DNA from 3 places in the Mesorhizobium sp. M7A.F.Ca.CA.002.05.1.1 genome. Region 2 is predicted to be linked to each of the others. Evidence: predicted binding sites of a transcription regulator. Region 2 holds the regulator's gene; each other region holds the start of a gene.
The links. The regulator PhoB, encoded in region 2, activates phosphate uptake and scavenging genes when phosphate is short. The targets are predictions, from matches to a motif close to TGTCATNNANCTGTCAT.

Region 1 (7,629 bases), on a different contig from region 2:
ATCCTTGAAGTCGCCGACGCCGGAGGCCCAGGTGGTGCCGGCATCGAAGGTGCCCTTCAGAACTTCAAGGACAAGCTGTTCATGGCCGCCGCCGAAACCGGTCGACGCGAAATAGCTCTTCACATCCATGCCGATGTCTTTGGGCAGCGAGGTGACCGGGACCAGGTAGCCGGAAGTCGAATCGGGATCGGCGAAACCGAGTTTCTTGCCCTTCATGTCAGCGAGTGTCTTGATGCCGGAATCCGCACGGGCGACCATAACCGAATGGTAGCCGGTCGAACCGTCGGTCTGGACCGTCGTCAGGATCGGCTGAACCGCGTCCTTGTTCTCGAGGTAGACCTTGGCGTAGGCGGAAGCGCCGAGTTCGGCATAGTCGAGCGTGCCGCCGAGCAGACCCTGGATGACGCCGTCGTAGTCGGCGGCCGGGAACAGCGAAACTTTCTCGACGCCGAGAACTTGCTTGATGTGGTCGGCGAAGCACTGGTAGTTGCGCAGACGGTCGGCTTCGTTCTCGCCGCCCAGAATGCCGACGCGGAATTCCTTCAGATCCTGTGCCTGGACCGAGCCCATCGCCATGGCCATGACGGAAACGGCACCGAAAAGTATCTTTCTAAACATCTCGTCTCTCTCCTGTTGGTCCCGGCATCGCGCCGGCTGCGTTGGGATATGATGCCCTTGACGCGGGCTGGCGATCCAGGTCGCTCAGTAACCAGGAAAGGCTGGCTCAAGCGGTCCGGCGGATGCGGCGATTTTTTGCTTGATGATGACACTGGTCGAGGTGATGGCCTCGGAGATTTCGCCGCCGCTGCTGTCGGCGCCGTAGACCATGCGCACGGCCTCGCGGTTGAGCTCTTCCGGCGGGCCGTCGAAGACGACCTTGCCGGCAGCCATGCCGATGATACGGTTGCAATAGGTGCGGGCCGTGTCCAGCGTGTGCAGGTTGGTGATCACGGTGATGCCTTCGCGCAAATTGATATCCTGCAGCGAATCCATAACCACCTTGGCGTTGAGCGGATCGAGTGACGCGATCGGCTCGTCGGCGAGGATCACCTTCGGCTGCTGCATCAACGCGCGGGCAATGGCGACGCGCTGCTGCTGGCCACCCGACAAGGTGCCGGCGGCCTGCAGCGCGGTGCGGGCGATATCGAGACGCTCCAGCGCTGCTATCGCCTCGGCTCGTTCCTCGCGGGAGAAGATGCCGAGCAGGTTCGACATGGTGGAGCGGTGATTCAGCCGGCCGAGAAGCACATTGGTCAGCACGTCGAGGCGCGGCACCAGGTTGAACTGCTGGAAGATCATGGCGCAATCGCGCTGCCAGCGCCGTAGTGGCGAACCGCGCAGCTGGGAGACCTCGGCGCCGTCAAAAAAAATCGACCCCTGGCTGGGATCGATGAGACGGTTGATCATGCGAAGAAGGGTCGATTTGCCGGCGCCCGAACGGCCGATGACGCCAACCATCTGACCCTGCGGGATCGCGATGTTGATGTCGCTGACGGCAGTGTTCTTGCCAAATCGTCGGGTGACACCGCGGATTTCGAGCGTGGCGGAATTTGCTGGCATGGGGGCAGGTTCCAGGTCCGGACCATTGATCGTCAGGCTCTCGCCTAGCGCAGCCACATGAACCTGCCGTGTCGCGGTGATGTCAGTTTTGTTACGCTCCACAGGCTGGAGTCTAGTGTCGACCCTGGGTCAGCAGTCGAAGGTGATTTGGAACGCGGGCCTGGCGAGCTGGTGCCATCAAGCGTTCCAGACAAGGGCCGTCATGGCGCCGATGCTGGTGTCGAGAGGCATGTCATGCGGATAGTAGGGGCCGGGGCGGTTTGTGATAATGCCCCGCTGCCCCGCGTCAGTGACCGCCATTCCTGGACGTCGCTATCCACCATATTTCTCTAGGAACGTCTCGGCCTCAAGCTCCCGGAAATCATCCAACGCGGCGCGCAGCCTTGCATGGTCCCAGTCTCACCAGGCGAGCGCCTGGTAGCGTTCGGCCGTGCGGCGATCGAAGCGCTCGCGGATCGGTTTGGCCGGCACGCCGCCGACAATGGTATAGGGCGCGACATCTTTCGAGACCACCGCACCCGCGCCGACCGCGGCGCCATCGCCGACGGTGACGCCGGGCAGGATAGTCGAGCCGTGACCGAGCCAGGTGTCGTGGCCGATGGTGACGCGTTTGGCGCGGCGCTGGGCGAAGAATTCTGTCTCGTGCTCGGCATCGTCCCAGTAGTCCGAGGCGCGATAGGTGAAGTGATGCAGCGTCGGCCGCCAGGTCGGGTGGTTGGTGGCGTTGATGCGAACGCTGGCCGCGATGTTGGCGAACTTGCCGATCGTCGCGCACCAGACGGAGCAGTCCTGCATCATGTAGGAATAGTCGCCGAGTTCGCTTTCCGAGACCCGGCTGCGGTCGGCGATCTCGGTCCAGCGGCCGAGCGTCGAATTCTGTACATCCGCCGTCGGGTGGACCAGCGGCGTCTCGGACAATTTCCTGGTCATGCGGCGATTTTTCCGGACGCGAACGCGGTGACGTCGATGATGCGGTCGGCAACCGCCTCGCGCACGTCGTGGTCATGGAAGATGCCGAGCAGGGCGACATCAGCCGCCTTCTTGGCGGCGATGAGTTCGATCACGACGTCGCGGTTCCTGGCGTCGAGCGAAGCGGTCGGTTCGTCGAGCAGCAGGATCGGATGCTCGGTGATGAAGCCGCGCGCGATGTTAACGCGCTGCTGCTCGCCGCCGGAAAAGGTCGCAGGCGGCAAAGCCCAGAGTTTCTCCGGCAGGTTGAGCTGTGCCAGCAAGGCGCGCGCCTTGCCGCGGGCAATCTCGCGATCCTCGCCGCGCTCGACCAGCGGTTCGGCGACGACATCGAGCGCCGAAACGCGCGGCACGGTGCGCAGGAACTGGCTGACATAGCCGATCGTTTGCCGGCGCACCGCAAGCACGGTGCGAGGGCTGGCGGTGGCCAGGTCGATCAGCCCGTCATCATGCGTGACGATGATCTGGCCTTCGTCGACGGCGTAGTTGCCGTAGAGCATCTTCAGGATCGAGCTCTTGCCGGCACCGGACGGGCCGCCGAGCACGGTGCATTCGCCGGCCCTGATCGAGAACGAGACACCGGCGACAACAGGCAGTTTGATGCCGTCACGCAGATGCATGGTGAAGCTCTTGGCAACGCCGGAAACAACGAGCGGGGTTGCCATCAGAAGGTTCTCCAATCGTCAGTCGTTTGCGCGTCATCGTCAAACCTGCAGAATCGAGGAAACAAGCAATTGCGTGTAAGGCGCGCGCGGGTCGTCGAGCACGCGGTCGGTGAGACCGCTTTCGACGACGCGGCCGTCCTTCATCACCATCATGCGCTGCGACAAAAGCCGCGCCACGGCAAGGTCATGGGTGACGACGATGGCCGCCAGACCAAGATCGGTGACCAGACCGCGCAGCAGGTCGAGCAGGCGCGCCTGGACCGAGACGTCGAGGCCGCCGGTTGGCTCGTCCATGAACACCAGACGCGGGCCGGTGACGAGGTTGCGGGCAATCTGCAGGCGCTGGCGCATGCCGCCGGAAAAGGCGCGGGGCTCGTCGTCGATGCGGTCCTCGTCGATCTCGACGCGCGATAGCCAGTCGACGGCGGTGGCGCGGATCTTGCCGTAGTGGCGGTCGCCGACCGCCATCAGCCGCTCGCCGACATTGGCGCCGGCCGACACCGTCATGCGCAGGCCGTCGGCCGGGTTCTGGTGGACAAACCCCCAGTCGGTGCGCATCAGGAAGCGGCGCTCGGCCTCACTCATGCGGTAGAGCTCGCGGAACTGGCCGTCGCGCATGCGGTAGCTGGCGCTGCCGGAGGAGGGCAGCAGCCGCGTCGACAGGCAGTTGAGCAATGTCGTCTTGCCGGAGCCGGACTCGCCGACCACAGCCAGGACTTCGCCCGGCCACAGGTCGAAGGAGACGTTGTCGCAGCCGACGCGCGAGCCGTAGAATTTGGAGAGCGCCGAGACGCGCAGCAGCGGTTCGTCGGTCATTGCGCCGGCTCCATTTTTTCCGAGGCAAGATGGTTCTCTGAAGCAAGGTGGCCGTGATGGCCGTCCGCCCGCCGCTTCTCGCAATGATCCGTGTCGGAGCAGACGAACATGTGGCCTCCATGGTCGTCGAGGATGACCTCGTCGAGATAGACATTCTCGGCCGCGCACAGCGCGCAGGGCTGGTCGAAGGTCTGCACCTCGAACGGATGATCCTCGAAGTCGAGGCTGACCACTTCGGTGAAGGGCGGCACCGCATAGATGCGCTTTTCGCGCCCGGCGCCGAACAGCTGCAGCGCCGGCGAGCGGTGCATCTTGGGATTGTCGAATTTCGGCGTCGGCGACGGGTCCATCACATAGCGGCCCTCGACCTTGACCGGATAGGCATAGGTGGTGGCGATGCGGCCGTGTTTGGCGATGTCCTCGTAAAGTTTCACATGCATGAGGCCGTATTCTTCCAGCGCATGCATTTTCCGCGTTTCGGTCTCGCGTGGCTCGAGGAAGCGCAAGGGTTCCGGGATCGGCACCTGGTAGACCAGCACCTGGCCCGCCGTCAGCGGATGCTCGGGAATGCGGTGACGGGTCTGGATGATGGTGGCGCTGGCGGTGTCGGTCGTCACCGCGACGTTGGCGACCTTCTTGAAGAAGGCGCGGATCGAGACCGCGTTGGTGGTGTCGTCGGCGCCCTGGTCGATCACCTTGAGCACATCGTCTGGGCCGATGATCGAAGCGGTGACCTGGACGCCGCCAGTGCCCCAGCCATAGGGCATCGGCATTTCGCGCGAGGCGAACGGCACCTGATATCCCGGGATGGCGATGCCCTTGAGGATCGCGCGGCGGATCATCCTTTTGGTCTGTTCGTCGAGATAGGCGAAGTTGTAGGTGGCGATGTCGGTCATGATGCGACCTCAAATCCCTTGGCGTAGCGCGCCAGCCGCTCATTGAGCGTGCCCGTGTGCAGTTCGAACATGTGGTTGTCGTCGTCGTAGAAATAGATCGAGCGGCCCTCGCCCTCGACGCGCGGGCGCGGCGGGCGCATGTCGAGGCCGAGCTTGCCGATGCACTCGGCATAGTGGTCGAAATCGGCGTCATCGATCTTGAAGGCGATGTGGTTGTAGCTGCGCTCCGGCAAGGGCTCGCCCTCCATGATGGCGACCCAGATGTCGCCGATCAGGAAGAATTTTTCGCGCGACACCGAGAACTGCTCGGCATCGCTGGCATAGATTTCGCGTGCGTCGAATACGCCCTCGAGGATCTTGGTCATCCGCTCGAGATCGCGGACGATGAAGGTCATGTGGGAAAGCCCTTCGATCATTCCGCGGCCTCCCGCTTCTCTTCGACCTTCACGGGGTTTTGGTGGGCGTCGTGTTCGGCGCGCATGCGGCGCACGAGGTCGAGTTCGGCCTGGAAATCGACATAGTGCGGCAGCTTCAGATGCTCGACGAAGCCGGTCGCCTGGACATTGTCGGAGTGTGAGATGACGAACTCCTCGTCCTGGGCCGCGGCGACGACATCCTCGCCGAGCTCCTTCGCGCGCAGCGCCCGGTCGCAGAGCGCCATCGCCATCGCCTTGCGCTCGCTCTGGCCGAAGACCAGGCCGTAGCCGCGGGTGAACTGCGGCGGCGCCTTGGCCGAGCCTTTGAACTGGTTGACCATCTGGCATTCGGTGATGCGGACAGTGCCGAGCGGGACAGCGAAGGGCAGTTCGGGAACGTCGAACTCGAGCTCGACCTCGCCGATGCGGATCTCGCCGACGAAGGGATGGTTGCGGGCATAGCCGCGCTGGGTGGAATAGCCGAGCGCCAGCAAAAAGCCCTCGTCGCCGCGCGACAGCGCCTGCAGGCGGATGTCGCGCGCCATTGGGAATTCCAGCGGCTCGCGGGTGATGTCGCCGGGGACATGGTCCTGCGGCATGTCGCCATCCGGTTCGATCAAGCCTTCGCGGGCGAGGATGGCCGAAACGCGCGGCATGGCTTGCGCTTCCGTCTCGCGCAGCAAGGGCTCGGCGACCTCGGCCCCCGCGGCAAGCTCGGGATCGAGCAGTCTGTGCGTGTAGTCGAAGGTGGGCCCGAGCAATTGGCCGCCGGGCAGATCCTTGTAGGTCGCCGACACGCGCCGCTCGACCAGCATGGTGGCGGTGTCGATCGGCTTGGAGTAGCCGAAGCGTGGCAGCGTGGTGCGATAGGCGCGCACCAGGAAGATCGCCTCGATCATGTCGCCGCGCGCCTGGACGATGGCGAGCGCGGCCAGCTCCCGATCGTAGAGCGAGCCTTCGCTCATCACCCGGTCGACGCCGAGCGCCAGCTGCTCGACGATCTGGTCGAGGCGAAGCGCCGGCACCGAACGGTCGCCGCGCCGGCGGTCGGCAAGCAGGCTGTGGGCGTTGGCGATTGCGGCTTCGCCACCTTTTACCGCGACATACATCTTACGCCTCCATCGTCTTGATGCGCGTCGTGCGCGGCAGGCAGGCAATGCCGCCTGATGTGACGAGGATGATGTCGACGCCACGCGGAAAGCGCTTGATGTTCTGTTTCCACTGCTCGACGAAATGGCGCGGCATCTGTGCCGGCGCGATCGTGGCGCTGGTTTCGATGCCGGGACCTTCGAGCAACAGCGGCGTGCCGGAGACGAGATCGCCGACTTGCAGGATCAACGTGGTCGAACGGTCGGGATAGTCCTGCGTGCCCTGCGAAAAACCATCAAGCGACATCATCTCGGCCGGGGCCGCGATGAAGGCGAAATGCGCATCGGCCGGTGTGTTGGCCACGGGCGCGCCAGTGTGGAACCCAAGCCAGGATCTGATCGCGGCGGAAGCTTGCAGGGCCTGGTCGAGCCAGAGCGGGGTGTCGTTATCGCACAGCGCCAGTGCGATGGCGCCGGCGGTCGCCGAGAGCGGCGCCGGCGGGCGGGCGAAGGCCGGCAGCGGCTGCACGCTGCCGGGCCGAGCCATTGCGTCCATGACGGCGCGGAACACGGTCTGGGCGTCGAAGACCGGATCGGCGAAACCGCCCTCGATCGATTGCGCTGCAATGTCCATCAGTCTTCTCCGCGAACCATGGTGAAGAAATCCACCTTCGTTGCCGCCGTCTCGGCGCGGCGTTTTTCATGCGCTGCGGTTAGAGCCGACCGCAGGGGCGCTATCAGCCCGGTCTCGACCTCATTGCGGCGGGCAGGGTCCTGCCACAGCGCGTCGGCGATGGCCGCCAGCTTCGCCTTCTGCTTGTCGCGGCCAAGCGCATAGCAATGGCCGACCTGACCGGAGGGCAGCCGGACGGTGGCGCGGGTAACGGTCGCCTCGCCGACATTGAAAGGGGCGCCGCCGCCGCCGATGCGGCCGCGCAGGGTGACAAGGCCGGTTTCGGGGCCGCGCAGCAACTCGGCGTCCGAAGGCAGTCCGGCCTCATTCCAGAGCCGTACGATGTCATCGCCGCTGGATTGCGCAAGGGTTGCCATGGCGGCCTTGCGCTCGGCCTGGTCGCGGGCTTCCTGTCCTCGCATAAGCTATCGTCCTCGTGGCTAAATTTGTCTATTGATATAGACAACTATACAAATTATACCTATTATCTAGCGCGTGTCCATGACGGGTGGATGACAGCGATAGAAGACTGGGCGCTGGAAGGTG
Region 2 (7,629 bases):
GCCGCACCCGGCATCCTCACCGGCACCATCATCGGTCTAGCGCGTGCGCTCGGTGAAACCGCGCCCCTGCTGCTAATCGGCATGGTCGCCTTCGTCGCCGATCCACCGACGACGCCTTTCGATCCGGCCACTGCGCTGCCGGTGCAGATCTATATGTGGGCGAACGAGGCCGAACGCGCCTTCGTCGAGCGCATGTCGGGCGCGATCATCATCCTGCTCGTCTTCCTCATGGCCATGAACATCACCGCGATCGTGCTTCGGCGTCGGTTCGAGCGGCGCTGGTAGAAAAAAGGCATTTTGGTATGAACATCATGACCGAACAGTCCCTTGAAAATGCAGTGGGCGATAAGATGAACGCCAAGTCGAACGAAGTGATCAAAATGCGTGGCGACAAGGTCGGCGTGTTCTATGGCGAGAAGCAGGCGCTGTTCGATGTCAATCTCGACGTCCGCCTGAATCAGGTGACGGCGCTGATCGGCCCCTCCGGCTGCGGCAAGTCGACCTTCCTGCGTTGCCTCAACCGCATGAACGACACCATCGATTCCGCGCGGGTAACCGGCAAGATAACGCTCGACGAAGAAGACATCTACGACAAGAACATCGATGTCGTCGAACTCAGGGCGCGCGTCGGCATGGTGTTTCAGAAACCCAATCCGTTCCCCAAGTCGATCTACGAGAACGTCGCCTATGGCCCGCGCATCCACGGATTGGCCAAGCGCAAGGCCGACATGGATCAGATCGTCGAGTCGAGCTTGAAGAAGGCGGCGATCTGGAACGAGGTGAAGGACCGTTTGCAGGAACCTGGCACGGGTCTTTCCGGTGGCCAGCAACAGCGTCTGTGCATTGCACGCGCCATCGCCGTGTCACCCGAGGTGATCCTGATGGACGAACCGTGTTCGGCGCTCGACCCGATCGCCACTGCTCGCGTCGAGGAACTGATCGACGAACTGCGCCAGAACTATACGATCGTCATCGTCACCCATTCGATGCAGCAGGCAGCGCGCGTGTCGCAGCGCACCGCGATGTTCCATCTAGGCTATCTGGTCGAGGAGGGCGCCACCGACAAGATGTTCACCACCCCCGACGACAAACGCACCCAGGACTACATCACCGGCCGGTTCGGCTGAGCTCAGGCATATGAGGGACGAAGATCATGGGTGAACATACCGTTGCATCTTTCGATGAGGATCTGGAGCAGATCAGCCAGCTGATCCGCGACATGGGCGATCTCGCCCGCTCGATGGTCAGTGGCTCGACCAAGGCTTTGCTCAATTCGGACAATGCGCTGGCGCAGCGCGTGGTTTCCGACGATGCGATCATGGATGCCCGCCAGCGCGAGCTGGACGATCGCGCCATCACGCTGATCGCCAAGCGCCAGCCAATGGCCAACGATCTGCGTGCGGTGGTCGGTTCGATCCGCATGGCCGGCGACCTCGAGCGCATCGGCGACCTTGCCAAGAACATCGCCAAGCGCGTCGGCACTGTCGGGCTGAGCGTCACGCCGCACGATCTTTCGCATTCGATCGACGCGATGGCGCAGCTGGTGCTGATCCAGGTGCAGGGGGTCGTCGACGAGTATGCCGCCGCTGACGCGGCAGCGCTTGCCACGCTCAGAAACAATGATGAACGCATCGACGTCAAATACACCTCGGTGTTCCGCGAGCTGCTGACCTACATGATGGAAGATCCCCGCAACATCACGGCGTGCACGCACCTGTTGTTTTGCGCCAAGAACCTCGAGCGGATCGGCGACCACGTGACCAACATCGCCGAAAATGCCTACTATGTTTTGACCGGCACGCAGCTGCCAGCCAATCGTCCGAAGCAGGACGAGACGGCAATGTCCGCGCCAGCGGCATAACAAGGGTGACCAGCCGATGATCGCACCACGCATCATGGTGGTGGAGGATGAGGAGCCGCTAGGCGTGCTGCTCCGCTACAATCTTGAATCCGAAGGTTACCAGGTCGAGGTGGTGACGCGCGGCGATGAGGCCGAAATCCGGCTGCAGGAGAACGTTCCCGATCTTCTGGTGCTCGACTGGATGGTGCCTGCGGTTTCGGGCATCGAACTCTGCCGGCGCCTGCGAATGCGTCCCGAGACCGAGCGGCTGCCGATCATCATGCTGACCGCGCGAGGCGAGGAAAGCGACCGCGTGCGCGGCCTGTCGACCGGCGCCGACGACTATCTGGTCAAGCCCTTCTCGACGCCGGAGTTCATGGCCAGGGTCAAGGCGCTGCTGCGCCGGGCCAAGCCGGAAGTGCTGTCCAGCGTGCTAAAGGTCGGCGATATCGTGCTCGATCGCGAGTCGCACCGTGTCTATCGCAAGAAGAGCGAGATCCGGCTTGGGCCGACGGAATTCCGCCTGCTCGAATTCATGATGCGCCATCCAGGCCGCGTGTTCTCGCGCAGCCAGCTGCTCGACAATGTCTGGGGCGAGACGATCTACATCGACGAGCGCACGGTCGACGTGCATGTCGGCCGGCTGCGCAAGGCGGTCAACAATGGCCGTATGCCTGATGTCATCCGCACGATCCGTGGGGCCGGATACGCCATCCGAGAGGACTGAACTCCCTCGTTTGAACTCACGCCACGTTCTTGCCGCCGAAACCGGATCTCGCCTGCACGCCCGGCGCAAAAATCTCCTGATCGACGAAGATCAGCGCCCGCATGGCGCAGCCTTCGCGGATCAGCGGCAGTTCGTTCGGCTCGGTGTCGAAGGAAATCGATTTGGAATGCTGGCCGCCGGCGGTCTGGGCAATCGCTTGCCGCAATGCCGGCTCGATCAGGTCGAAGGCGGCGGCGCTGACACCGACCATGGCGACCGGCGCCGGATCGATCAGCGCGAACAGGCTGCCGAGGCCGTAGCCGAGCGCTTCGCCGGCCTTGCGATAGGCTTCCCGTTCGGGTCCGTCACCTTCGCGGGCCGCGGCAGCCAGGGCGCGCATGTCGGCGTCGCTGACATCGGCGACGGGTTCTGCATCCTCGCCCATCTGCCTGGCGTTGCGCCAGATGGCGTAATTGCCCGCATAGGCTTCGACGCAGCCGCGCCGTCCGCAGCGACATAGCGCGCCGTTCGGCCGATGGATCATGTGGCCGAATTCGCCGCCCGAAGAATGGGTGCCGGTGAACAATTCGCCCTTCAGCACCAGTCCCATGCCGATGCCGTGCGACAAAAGGATAGCGATGAAATCGTCGCGGTAACGATCGGGGTCGCGCCAGCGCAGCGCCACCGCCATCATGTTGCAGTCGTTCTCCATTATGGCAGGGATGCCGAACTCGTCTTCGAATATGTCAGCGAAGGCGATGTCGGTGTGCGGCGTGATCGGCGACCACAGCATGGCGCGGGCACGGGTGTCGGTGATGCCCTGGATGGCCAGCGCGATGCGGGCGATGCTGCGCACGTCCAGGTCGGGATCTGCCAGGCGGCGCCGCACGATGGCCGTGCATTCCCCGATCAGCGACTCGCGCGACATCGTCAGCGTGTCCAGCCGGCGCTGTTCCTCGGATATCACCTGGCCGGCATAGTCGATGACGGCGACGGAGAGGAAGTTCAGCGACAGCACCACGGTCATTACCGCGGCCGCTTCCGGATTGAGACTGAGGCCGACCTGCGGCCGGCCGCGTTTGAGCGAGCCGGCCTCGCTCGGCTTGCTTTCGGTCAGGATGCCTTCGACGATCAGGTCGGATGAAATCGCCGAGATGGTCGAATGGCTGAGGCTTGTGGTCGCGGCGATCTCGGTTCGTGACGGCTGTCCGGCGCGGCGCACTGCCGCGATCACCATGGCGCGGTTGCGGCGGCGCAGATCGTCGTGGCGGATTCCGACCGACATGTTCTTTCATATCCTCCCGGTCGCCGCGGTTCCTCCTGCCCCTGGAACGCTGTCGGTGACGCCGGTAAATACTGGCAGAAGCTGCATGCCGTGTCATTTATTTATTCCGAGACTCGAAAAAAACTCGAAATGACATCAAAATCCATCAGAATCGATGTTGACAGCGTTCGGGCGTTGGCCCAGTATTTTTTCGAGGCTCGAAAAAATAGAGCCTCTGTGCCGGCCCTCGGGTCAGTTTGGTCGCGCCATACGCGGCGCAGGGAGGATAATATGAAAAGATTCACGGCCGCCATCCTGGCGGGTGCCGCCATGTCGCTGACGCTCGCGTCTGTCGCGCAGGCGAAGGACAAGGTTGTCGGCGTTTCGTGGTCCAACTTCCAGGAAGAACGCTGGAAGACCGACGAGGCCGCCATGAAGACGGCGATCGAGGCCGCCGGCGACAAGTACATCTCCGCCGATGCGCAGTCCAATCCCGGCAAGCAGCTTACCGATGTCGAAAGCCTGATCTCGCAGGGCGCTAATTCCCTGATCATCCTGGCGCAGGACGCTTCGGCCATCGGCCCGGCCGTGCAGAAGGCGCTGGACGAAGGCATTCCGGTCGTCGGCTATGACCGGCTGATCGAGAACAAGGACGTCTTCTATCTGACCTTCGACAACAAGGAAGTCGGCCGCATGCAGGCCCGCGAAGTGTTCAAGGTCAAGCCGGAAGGCAACTACGTCTTCATCAAGGGCTCCGGTGCCGATCCCAATGCCGACTTCCTGTTCTCGGGCTCGATGGAAGTGCTCAAGGAAGCCATCGACAGCGGCAAGATCAAGAATGTCGGCGAAGCCTACACGGATGGCTGGCTGCCCGCCAACGCCCAGAAGAACATGGAGCAGTTCCTGACCGCCAACGACAACAAGGTCGACGCGGTGGTCGCGGCCAATGACGGCACTGCCGGTGGCGTCGTCGCGGCGCTGACGGCTCAAGGCTTGGCCGGCACCGTGCCGGTCTCGGGTCAGGACGGCGACCACGCCGCGCTGAACCGCATCGCCCTCGGCACGCAAACCGTGTCGGTGTGGAAGGACGCGCGGGAGCTCGGCAAGAATGCCGCCGAGATCGCCTCGCAACTGGCCGACGGCAAGAAGACGAGCGACATCGCCGGCGCCAAGGACTTCACGACGCCGGGCGGCAACACCGTCAAGTCGCTGTTCCTGACCCCGGTTGCCATCACCAAGGACAATCTCAACGTCGTCATCGACGCCGGCTGGATCAAGAAGGACGAAGTCTGCGCGGGTGTCGCCGCCGGCACCGTGGCGGCCTGCAACTGATCCGTACCACTTTGCAATATCTGAACGCCGCGGCCCAAAAGCCGCGGCGTTTTCTCAAAGAATTCTGTTTCCGCATCATGCGGATAGCTTCTAGGCTGGGCTCCGGCATGCGCGTCAGACGGCCAGCCGGTGGGAGGAAACCATGACCGATACGACGTCAAACCCGCAGACCGATACGGCGCGCGCGTCGGAACTCGGCGCCGTCGCCCGGTTCCTGAAGGCGACCGAGATCGACACCCGCATGCTCGGCATGATCGGCGCGCTGCTGGTTATCTGGATTGGGCTGCATGTCATTTCCAGCCTGCGCCTTGGCGTCAATCCGCTCGATTTCGACAGCCGCACCTTTCTCACGCCGCGCAATCTGTGGAACCTGTCGGTGCAGACATCCGCGGTTGCCATCATGGCCTGCGGCATGGTGCTGGTCATCGTCATGCGCAACATCGACCTGTCGGTCGGTTCCGCCGAGGGCCTGATCGGCATGGTGATGGGATTTGCCCAGGTGCATTTCCTGGTGCGCTTTGTCGGGCTCGAACTCGGCAACCCGTGGATCTGGGTCCTGGCACTGGTCATCGGCCTGGCGCTCGGCCTGTTGATCGGCGCTTTTCAAGGCTTCGTCATCGCCTATCTCGAAGTGCCCGCCTTTATCGTGACGCTGGGCGGCCTGCTGGTCTGGCGCGGTGCCGCCTGGTGGGTCACTTCAGGCCAGACCGTGGCGCCGCTTAACGCCACTTTTCAGCTGATGGGCGGTGGGCCGGCGGGATCGATCGGCGCGACCTGGAGCTGGGTCGTTGGGATCGTCGCCTGCCTCGCCGTGGTGTTTGGGCTGTTCAACGGGCGGGTGCAGCGCAAGCGTTTCCGGTTTCCGCTACGTCCGATCTGGGCCGAGGCGCTGCTTGGAGTCGTCACCTGCGGCGCCATCATGGGTGCGGTCTGGCTCGCCAACTCCTACCCCTGGCCGATCGGCATCGTGAACAGATATGCGGCCGCCAACAACATCACCGTTCCCGAAGGCGGCCTGTTCATCGCCCACGGTATCGCGATACCGGTGCTGATGGCTGTCGCCGTCGGGCTGGTCATGACCTTCATCACCAACCGCACCCGTTTCGGCCGCTATGTGTTCGCCATCGGCGGCAATCCCGAGGCGGCCAATCTCGCCGGCATCAACACGCGATGGATCACCATGAAGGTGTTCATGATCATGGGCGTGCTGGCCACGATTGCCGCGGCGATCTCCTCGGCCCGGCAGAATTCGGCCACCAACGTGCTTGGAACGCTCGACGAACTGCTCGTCATTGCAGCCGCCGTGATCGGCGGCACGTCGCTTGCCGGCGGATCGGGAACGATCATCGGCGCCATGCTGGGCGCCCTGCTGATGCAGTCGCTGCAGTCCGGCATGGTGCTGCTCGGCGTCGACTCGCCGCTGCAGAGCATCGTCGTCGGGGCCGTACTGGTCATCGCCGTGTGGCTCGACACCGTCTATCGCAAGCGCGTCTAGGAGGGCATGCCATGAATGACAAGACTGCTCCTGCAGCCACCGCGCTGATCGACATGAGGAACATCTCGATCGCGTTTGGCGGCATCCGCGCCGTCGACGACGCCTCGATCGATCTTTTCCCCGGCGAGGTCGTGGCGCTGCTCGGCCACAATGGCGCCGGCAAGTCGACATTGATCAAGATCCTGTCCGGCGCCTACAAGCGCGATTCGGGCCAGATCTTCGTCAACGGCGAGGAGGCATCGATCTCCAATCCACGCGACGCCAAGAAATACGGCATCGAGACGATCTACCAGACGCTGGCGTTGGCCGACAATGTCGACGCCGCCGCCAATCTGTTCCTCGGCCGCGAGCTGATGACCGCCTGGGGTACGCTCGACGACGTTGCCATGGAGGCCGAGGCGCGCAAGGTGATGGGCCGGCTCAATCCCCGCTTCCAGCGCTTCAAGGAGCCGGTGATCAAGCTGTCGGGCGGCCAGCGGCAATCGGTGGCGATCGCGCGTGCGATCCTGTTCAACGCCCGCATCCTGATCATGGACGAGCCGACGGCGGCGCTTGGTCCGCAGGAAACGGCGCAGGTCGGCGAACTGGTCAAGCAGCTCAAGTCCGATGGCATCGGCATCTTCCTGATCAGCCACGACATCCACGATGTGTTCGAGCTTGCCGACCGGGTCTGCGTCATGAAGAACGGTCAGGTCGTTGGCACCGCCCGCACCACCGATGTCACCCAGGACGAGGTGCTGGGGATGATCATTCTTGGCAAATGCCCGCCGGGCGCCATTCCAGGACCGGGTGCGCTGAAGATCGCAGCCTGAGATCAAGCCAGCTCGCCGTTGCCGGACACGTGATATGCCAGCCGTAAGGATGGCTTGGCCGTGGCATTGTGTTGGCACGGCGACTTGCCCATAAAGGTCCGATATCGCTCAGGGACCGCACGATCCGTTGAAGAAGCTTTTCCCGATCATCGCCTTTATCGCCGTCGCACTAATCAGCAT
Region 3 (7,629 bases), on a different contig from region 2:
TATCTTCTGACCCCAGGGCCGCTTACCACGGCCTATTCGGTCAAGGAGGCGATGTTGCGCGACTGGGGATCGTGGGACGGCGACTTCCGCGCCATGACATCGGATATGCGTCGCCGCCTGCTGGCGCTGACCGGGGACAGGAACGATGAGTTCGACTGCGTGCCGATGCAAGGGAGCGGTTCCTTCTGCGTCGAAGCGATGCTGGGTTCGTTTGTGCCCAGAGATGGCAAGGTTCTGGTGCTGGCCAACGGCGCCTACGGCCTGCGCGCCGCGCAGACCATGCACTATCTCGGCCGCGCCTACACGCTGATCGACAAGGGCGACTATCTGCCGCCGCGCGGCGACGAGGTGGCGGCGGCCCTCGCGGCCGACCCTGATATCACCCATGTCATCGCCATCCATTGCGAGACCAGCTCCGGCATCCTCAATCCGGTCGCCGAGATTGCGCAAGCCGTCCATGCCAAGGGTCGCAAGCTGCTGGTCGATTCCATGAGCGCCTTCGGCGCCGTAGCGCTCGACGTCAACGATATCCGCTATGAGGCGATGGTCTCGTCCGCCAACAAGTGCATCGAGGGCGTTCCGGGCTTCGGCTTCATCATCGCCCGCAAGAGCGAGCTGGAGGCTGCCAAAGGCAGGAGCCATTCGCTGTCGCTCGATGTCCACGCCCAGTGGGCGCACCTCAACAAAACCGGCCAGTGGCGCTACACGCCGCCGACGCACGTCGTCGCTGCCTTCCTCGAAGCACTGCGCCAGCACGAGGCCGAAGGCGGCGTCGCCGGCCGTGGCGCTCGCTATACGAGGAACCGCGACGTCATGGTGGCCGGCATGCGCGACCTCGGTTTCGAGACACTGCTCGGGGATCGCTGGCTGTCGCCGATCATCGTCACCTTCTTCAACCCGGCCCATGCCAGTTTCGCCTTCGACCGCTTCTACGATCTGATGAAGGACAAGGGCTTCATCATCTATCCGGGCAAGCTGACCGCCGTCGATAGCTTCCGCGTCGGCTGCATCGGCCAGATGGACGAACATGTCATGCGCCGCGTCGTCGAGGCGGCGGCCTTCTCGCTTCATGAAATGGGCGTCGACACCGCCGCTCCACCCGCCGCGGCACTCGCCGAACGCGCCAAACTCGCCGCCTGAAGCGGCCGATCTCGAGGATATCAGATGAACCAGATGTCTCCCATCAACGTCGCGGTCAACGGCCGCACCTACGCCTGGCCGCGTGTGCCGGCCATCGCCATCTGCCTTGACGGCTGCGAGCCGGCCTATCTCGATGAGGCGATCGAGGCCGGGTTGATGCCGGCGCTGGTCAGGATCAAGCAGAAGGGCACCGTACGTTTTGCGCACTCTGTCATTCCGAGCTTCACCAACCCCAACAATCTGTCGATCGCCACAGGAAGGCCACCGTCGGTGCACGGCATCTGCGGCAACTATCTCTATGAGCGCGAGACCGGCAAGGAAGTGATGATGAATGACCCGCGCTTCCTGCGCGCGCCGACCATTTTCCAGGCCTTCTACGATGCCGGCGCCAAGGTCGCCGTGGTCACCGCCAAGGACAAGCTGCGTGCCTTGCTTGGCAAGGGCCTTGCCTTCGATGAAGGCCGCGCGCTGTGCTTTTCGGCGGAAAAATCCGACACCACCACCAGGGCCGAGCACGGCATCGACAATGCCTCGAAACATTTTGGGCTGCCCGTGCCGGAGGTCTATTCGGCCGAACTGTCGGAATTCGTCTTTGCCGCCGGTGTGCAGCTGCTGAAGGAGTTCCGTCCCGACATCATGTACCTGACGACCACAGACTATGTGCAGCACAAATACGCGCCGGGCGTGCCGCAGGCCAACGCCTTCTACGAGATGTTCGACAAATACCTGACCGAGCTTGATGCGCTTGGCGCGGCGATCGTCGTCACCGCCGACCATGGCATGAAGCCCAAGCACAAGGCGGACGGTTCGCCCGACGTCGTCTATGTCCAGGACCTTCTCGACGAGTGGCTGGGCAAGGACGCCGCCCGCGTCATCCTGCCGATCACCGACCCCTATGTCGTGCATCACGGCGCGCTCGGCTCGTTTGCCACCGCCTATCTGCCTGATGGCGCAGATCAGGCCGGCATCATGGCCCGGCTGGCGAAGATCGACGGCATCATGCTGGTCGTCGACAGCCCGACGGCGTGCGAGCGCTTTGAGCTGCCGGCAGATCGCATCGGCGACATCGTGCTGATCTCGACCGAGAACAAGACGATCGGCACCTCAGAACATCGCCATGACCTGGCGGCTCTGAACGAACCGCTACGGTCGCATGGTGGGCTGACCGAGCAGGAGGTGCCGTTCATCGTCAATCGTGTGCTGCCGGAATTGCCTGATGAACCTGTGTTGAGAAACTTCGACGCCTTTTACTACGCCACAATGGCGGCGGCACTGGCGGGCTGAGCGCTAGTGTCGACCCCCCACTCCGCCTCGCTACGCTCGGCACCTCTCCCCCGATCGACGGGGGAGAGGAAGGCGCCAGGGTTAGCCGCGGCTTAGCCGGGAAACGTGGGGGCGCCGACTTCGCCTGATTTCCTCTCCCCCGTCGATCGGGGGAGAGGTGGCCCGAAGGGCCGGAGTGGGGGTCGACCCCGCGACGTACCCAAGAATCTGCTGGAGCAGAACCCATGACCAAACTCGACCCTTCCATCAAAGTCCGCCACGAGCCGATGCGCATTGCCGGCAAGAAAGTTGATGCCGACGGCGTCGTCGAGGTGCGCTACCCCTGGAACGACACCGTTATCGGCACCGTGCCGGCCGGGCGTGCCGAGCACGCGCGAAAAGCATTCGAGATCGCCGCCAGCTACAAATCGAAGCTGACGCGCTACGAGCGTCAGCAGATCCTGTTCCGCGCCGCCGAGGCATTGGCGTCGCGCCGCGAAGAAATCTCCGATCTCATCACGCTCGAGCTCGGCATCTCCAAGACGGACTCGCTCTATGAGGTCGGCCGTGCCTATGACGTGTTCACGCTGTCGGCGCAGATGTGCATCCAGGATGACGGCCAGATCTTCTCCTGCGACCTCACCCCGCACGGCAAGGCGCGCAAGATCTTCACCACCCGCGAGCCGTTGAAGGCGATCTCGGCGATCACGCCGTTCAACCACCCGCTCAACATGGTCTCGCACAAGGTGGCGCCGGCGATCGCCACCAACAATTGCGTGGTGGTCAAGCCGACCGAATTGACGCCGATGACGGCGCTTCTCCTGGCCGACATTCTCTATGAAGCCGGTCTGCCGCCCGAAATGCTGTCGGTGGTGACCGGCTGGCCCGCAGACATCGGCAACGAGATGATCACCAACGACAATATCGACCTGATCACTTTCACCGGCGGCGTGCCGGTCGGCAAGATGATCGCCCGCACCGCCGGCTACAAGCGCCAGGTGCTGGAACTCGGCGGCAACGACCCGCTGATCATCCTCAACGATCTCTCCGACGAGGATCTGGCCAGAGCCGCGGATCTGGCCGTCGCCGGCGCGACAAAGAACTCCGGCCAGCGCTGCACCGCGGTCAAGCGCATCCTGGTTCAGGAAAGCGTCGCCGACCGCTTCGTGCCGCTGGTGCTGGAGCGGGCGAAAAAAATCCGCTTCGGCGATCCGATGGACCGCTCGACCGACCTTGGCACCGTCGTGCACGAGAAGGCGGCGGCGCTGTTCGAAGCCCGCGTCCACATGGCCGCCGAGCAGGGCGCCGAAATCCTCTACAATCCGGGTCGTCAGGGCGCGTTGCTGCCGCCGATCGTTGTCGATCGCGTTCCTCACACATCCGAATTGGTGATGGAGGAGACGTTCGGCCCGATCATCCCGATCGTTCGCGCGCCGGACGACGATGATGCGCTGATCGCACTGTCCAACTCGACCGCCTTCGGCCTGTCGTCGGGCGTCTGCACCAACTCTTTTCCGCGCATGCAGAAATACATCGCCGGCCTTCAGGTCGGCACCGTCAACATCTGGGAAGTGCCGGGCTACCGCATCGAGATGTCGCCCTTCGGCGGCATCAAGGATTCGGGCAATGGCTACAAGGAAGGCGTCATCGAGGCGATGAAGAGCTACACCAATGTGAAGACATTTTCGCTGCCCTGGTCCTGACCGGGCGGCATTGACGGATAAGACAACCGAGGGAGCGTTCGCCGCTCCCTCATTCGCGTTTCGGAGACCATGATGGCCGCGATCAAAGAGCTTGTGCACACCGAAGGCGATTCCAACACCACAGCGGCTCGCGGCCGATGGGATGCCGGGCAGGACGATCCGCGGATCCGCGGCTTGCTCGATCGCGACGCGGCTGCCTTCATGCACCAGAGTCTGTCCAGCCCCTGCCTTTCGACCATCGCGAAGGCGCAAGGCATCTGGATCGAGGACACCGCTGGCCGCCGCTTCATGGATTTCCACGGCAACAGCGTGCATCACCTCGGCTACGGCCATCCAAGGCTGGTCACGGCGATCAAAAAGCAGCTCGATGAGCTCTGCTTTGCGCCGCGCCGCTTTACCTGCGAGCCCGCCGTCGAGCTGGCGGAGAAGCTGGCGGCATTGGCGCCCGGCGATCTCGGCAAGGTGCTGTTCACCACCGGTGGTTCGGATGCCATCGAGGTCGCGCTGAAGATCGCCCGCGCCGCGACCGGCCGCTTCAAGACGGTGTCGTTCTGGGATGCGTTCCACGGGGCCGGCTTCGGCGCTGCAAGCGTCGGCGGCGAGGCGACCTTCCGCTCGCACATATCAGGCCCGATGATGACCGGCACCGAGCACGTCGCACCCTGGGACGGCTATCGCTGTCCCTATGGCCACGATTCCCTCGAAACCTCGGGGCTCGCTTGCGCCAACATGATCGCCTATGTGCTCGGCCGCGAACAGGACGTGGCGGCGGTCGTCGCAGAACCGATGCGGGCGACGCCCAACCCGCCGCCGCCCGGTTTCTGGAAGCGGGTTCGCGAAGCCTGCGACCGGCACGGCACGCTGCTGATCTTCGACGAGATCCCGACCGGGCTGGGCAAGACGGGAAAATTCTTCGCCCACGAGCATGATGATGTGACGCCCGACATCGTCGTCCTCGGCAAGTCGCTCGGCGGCGGCATCCTGCCGATCGCCGCCGTCATCGCGCGCCGCGACCTCGACGTCACCGGTGGCTTCGCGATCGGCCACTACACCCACGAGAAGAACCCGGTGACGACCCGCGCCGCACTGACGACGATCGACATCATCCTGGAGGAAGGATTGGTCGAACGCGCGGCCGAACTTGGCCGGCACATGCTGGAGCGTATGCAGCACCTGATGGCGCGCTCGCCCCATGTCGGCGACGTCAGGGGCAGGGGACTGATGGTCGGCGTCGAGCTCGTCGAGGATCGCGATACGCGCGAGCCGGCGCGCGATCTCGCCGAACGCGTCTTCTATGCTTGCCTGGGGCAGGGGCTGAGCTTCAAGGTCAGCCAGGGCAATGTGCTGACGCTGTCGCCGCCGCTGGTCATTTCGAAAGCTGATCTCGATCGTGCGCTCGACATCCTCGAGACCGCCGTGCTGGCGGCCTGACCATGAAGGCCGTGCGCACCGACCGCGAGCTCGAATGCCCCGAAATCGACGCGGGCTTGCGGGCGAGGGGGGGCGATCTGGTGGTGACTGTCCGCTCGTCCGACCCGCGTTTGCGGGCACAGACAACGGGCGTTTCGTTCGGCTGACCATAACCGTCTCCGTGCCAATCGTGGGCTTTCGCAAGCGCGAAATAGCGGCCGCAACAGGCATGCGACAGTTCCATGACGACTATCAGTAGAAGTTTGCCTGTCATAAAATAAATAGATTTTACTTATCGATCACCAATCCCCAGAGTTGACCCAACGACGACATCCACAAGCGCTACAGGGCCGCAATGTCCACCGGCGCGATCGTCACAGTGCATCGCAGAATGTGCCAACAATCAAAGGGGAACTGAGCATGAAATCGCGCAACGCAACTATCGCAATGGCCTTCGCCGCGGCATTGATGTCATCCGCCGCCTTTGCCGAAACCTCCGAACTGACAGTCTATACCGCCATTGAAGCCGAAGATCTCGCCCGCTACGCCGAGACTTTCACAAAGAGCCATCCCGACATCAAACTGAACTTTGTCCGCGACTCCACGGGTGTCGTTACCGCCAAGCTGTTGGCCGAAAAGGACAATCCGCAGGCCGACGTTGTCTGGGGCCTTGCCGCTACATCGCTTCTGGTGCTGAAGACCGAAGGCATGCTTGAGCCCTACGCGCCAAAAGGCGTCGAATTGCTCAAGCCGAAGTTTGTCGACAAGGACACGCCACCGGCCTGGGTTGGCATGGACGCCTGGGCGGCTTCGATCTGCTTCAACACCGTGGAGGGCAAAAAGCTTGGCCTCGCCGAGCCGACCAGCTGGAAAGATCTTACCAAGCCGGAATACAAGGGTCACATCGTGATGCCGAACCCGGCCTCGTCCGGCACCGGCTTCCTCGATGTATCGAGCTGGCTGCAGTTGTTCGGCGAGAAGGATGGTTGGGCCTATATGGATGCCCTGCATCAGAATATTGATGCCTACACGCATTCTGGTTCGAAGCCGTGCAAAATGGCCGCCGCCGGTGAAACCGTAATCGGCATCTCGTTCGAGTTCCGCGCCGCGAAATCGAAGAAGGAGGGCGCTCCCCTCGATATCGTCATCCCGTCCGAAGGCATCGGCTGGGACATGGAGGCATCCGCGATCGTTGCGGGAACGAAAAATCTCGAAGCCGCCAAAACGCTGCTCGACTGGTCGATCAGCAAGGAGGCCAACGAGATGTACAATGTAGGTTATGCGGTTCTGGCTATGCCGAATGTCGCCAAGCCGGTCGAATTCCTGCCCGCAGATATCGAGTCCAAGATGATCGACAATGACTTCGAGTGGGCGGCCAACCACCGCAAGGCCATTCTCGACGAGTGGACGAAGCGCTACGACGCCAAGTCTGAGCCCAAGAGCTAGACGCAGAGCATTTCGACAGGGCGCCGTCAGAGCGGCGCCCTTCTCGTAACTCTTCCCGGATGGTCAAAATGAGACACGAACCCGTCGCTGATCTATCGGCAACGCTGGCCGAGGTGCATCCCATGACCGCTGCCGGCAACACGGCTTACCTGCGGATCGAACATCTCTGGAAGGCCTTCGGCGAGTTCCATGCGCTGAAGGACATCTCGCTCGACATCAACGAAGGCGAATTCATCTGCTTTCTCGGCCCTTCGGGTTGCGGCAAGACCACGCTGCTGCGCGCCGTCGCCGGCCTCGACCTGCAGACCAGAGGCGTCGTCCGCCAGGGGGGCAGGGATATCTCAACGCTGCCGCCGTCAAAACGCGACTACGGCATCGTGTTTCAGTCCTACGCGCTGTTTCCCAATCTGACGATTGAAAGGAACATCGCCTTTGGCCTGGAAAACACCAAACGGCCGCGCGCCGAGATCGATGCCCGCGTCAAGGAATTGCTCATGCTGGTCGGCTTGCCCGATCAGGCGAAGAAATACCCAGCGCAGCTTTCCGGCGGGCAGCAGCAGCGCATCGCGCTCGCCCGGGCCATCGCCACCTCGCCCGGCCTGCTTCTGCTCGACGAGCCGCTGTCGGCGCTCGACGCCAAGGTGCGCGTGCACTTGCGCCACGAGAT

Region 1: a site for PhoB is predicted at 1,640-1,656, ahead of phnC (phosphonate ABC transporter ATP-binding protein). Genes of this name have one in related genera too.
Region 3: a site for PhoB is predicted at 5,748-5,764, ahead of EN939_RS03825 (putative 2-aminoethylphosphonate ABC transporter substrate-binding protein). Genes of this name have one in related genera too.

The regions. Positions count from the first base shown of each region.
Region 1 covers NZ_RZQI01000155.1:114-7,742, forward strand. Annotated here, with positions in the region: partial or broken gene phnD (phosphonate ABC transporter substrate-binding protein) at 1-618, opposite strand, end outside; gene phnC (phosphonate ABC transporter ATP-binding protein) at 703-1,560, opposite strand; partial or broken gene EN939_RS10695 (DapH/DapD/GlmU-related protein) at 1,873-2,490, opposite strand; gene phnL (phosphonate C-P lyase system protein PhnL) at 2,487-3,194, opposite strand; gene phnK (phosphonate C-P lyase system protein PhnK) at 3,234-4,010, opposite strand; gene EN939_RS10710 (alpha-D-ribose 1-methylphosphonate 5-phosphate C-P-lyase PhnJ) at 4,007-4,906, opposite strand; gene fosX (FosX/FosE/FosI family fosfomycin resistance hydrolase) at 4,903-5,322, opposite strand; gene EN939_RS10720 (carbon-phosphorus lyase complex subunit PhnI) at 5,319-6,431, opposite strand; gene phnH (phosphonate C-P lyase system protein PhnH) at 6,433-7,044, opposite strand; gene phnG (phosphonate C-P lyase system protein PhnG) at 7,044-7,505, opposite strand.
Region 2 covers NZ_RZQI01000119.1:2,845-10,473, reverse strand. Annotated here, with positions in the region: partial or broken gene EN939_RS08915 (ABC transporter permease subunit) at 1-285, shown strand, start outside; gene pstB (phosphate ABC transporter ATP-binding protein PstB) at 303-1,127, shown strand; gene phoU (phosphate signaling complex protein PhoU) at 1,154-1,861, shown strand; gene phoB (phosphate regulon transcriptional regulator PhoB) at 1,878-2,567, shown strand; gene EN939_RS08895 (ROK family protein) at 2,584-3,831, opposite strand; gene xylF (D-xylose ABC transporter substrate-binding protein) at 4,102-5,142, shown strand; gene EN939_RS08885 (sugar ABC transporter permease) at 5,285-6,637, shown strand; gene EN939_RS08880 (ATP-binding cassette domain-containing protein) at 6,649-7,449, shown strand; gene EN939_RS08875 (CHASE domain-containing protein) at 7,577-7,629, shown strand, end outside.
Region 3 covers NZ_RZQI01000037.1:8,293-15,921, forward strand. Annotated here, with positions in the region: gene EN939_RS03805 (2-aminoethylphosphonate--pyruvate transaminase) at 1-1,140, shown strand, start outside; gene phnA (phosphonoacetate hydrolase) at 1,165-2,424, shown strand; gene phnY (phosphonoacetaldehyde dehydrogenase) at 2,649-4,106, shown strand; gene pbfA ((R)-1-hydroxy-2-aminoethylphosphonate ammonia-lyase) at 4,179-5,537, shown strand; gene EN939_RS37900 (hypothetical protein) at 5,540-5,683, shown strand; gene EN939_RS03825 (putative 2-aminoethylphosphonate ABC transporter substrate-binding protein) at 5,937-6,962, shown strand; partial or broken gene EN939_RS03830 (ATP-binding cassette domain-containing protein) at 7,085-7,629, shown strand, end outside.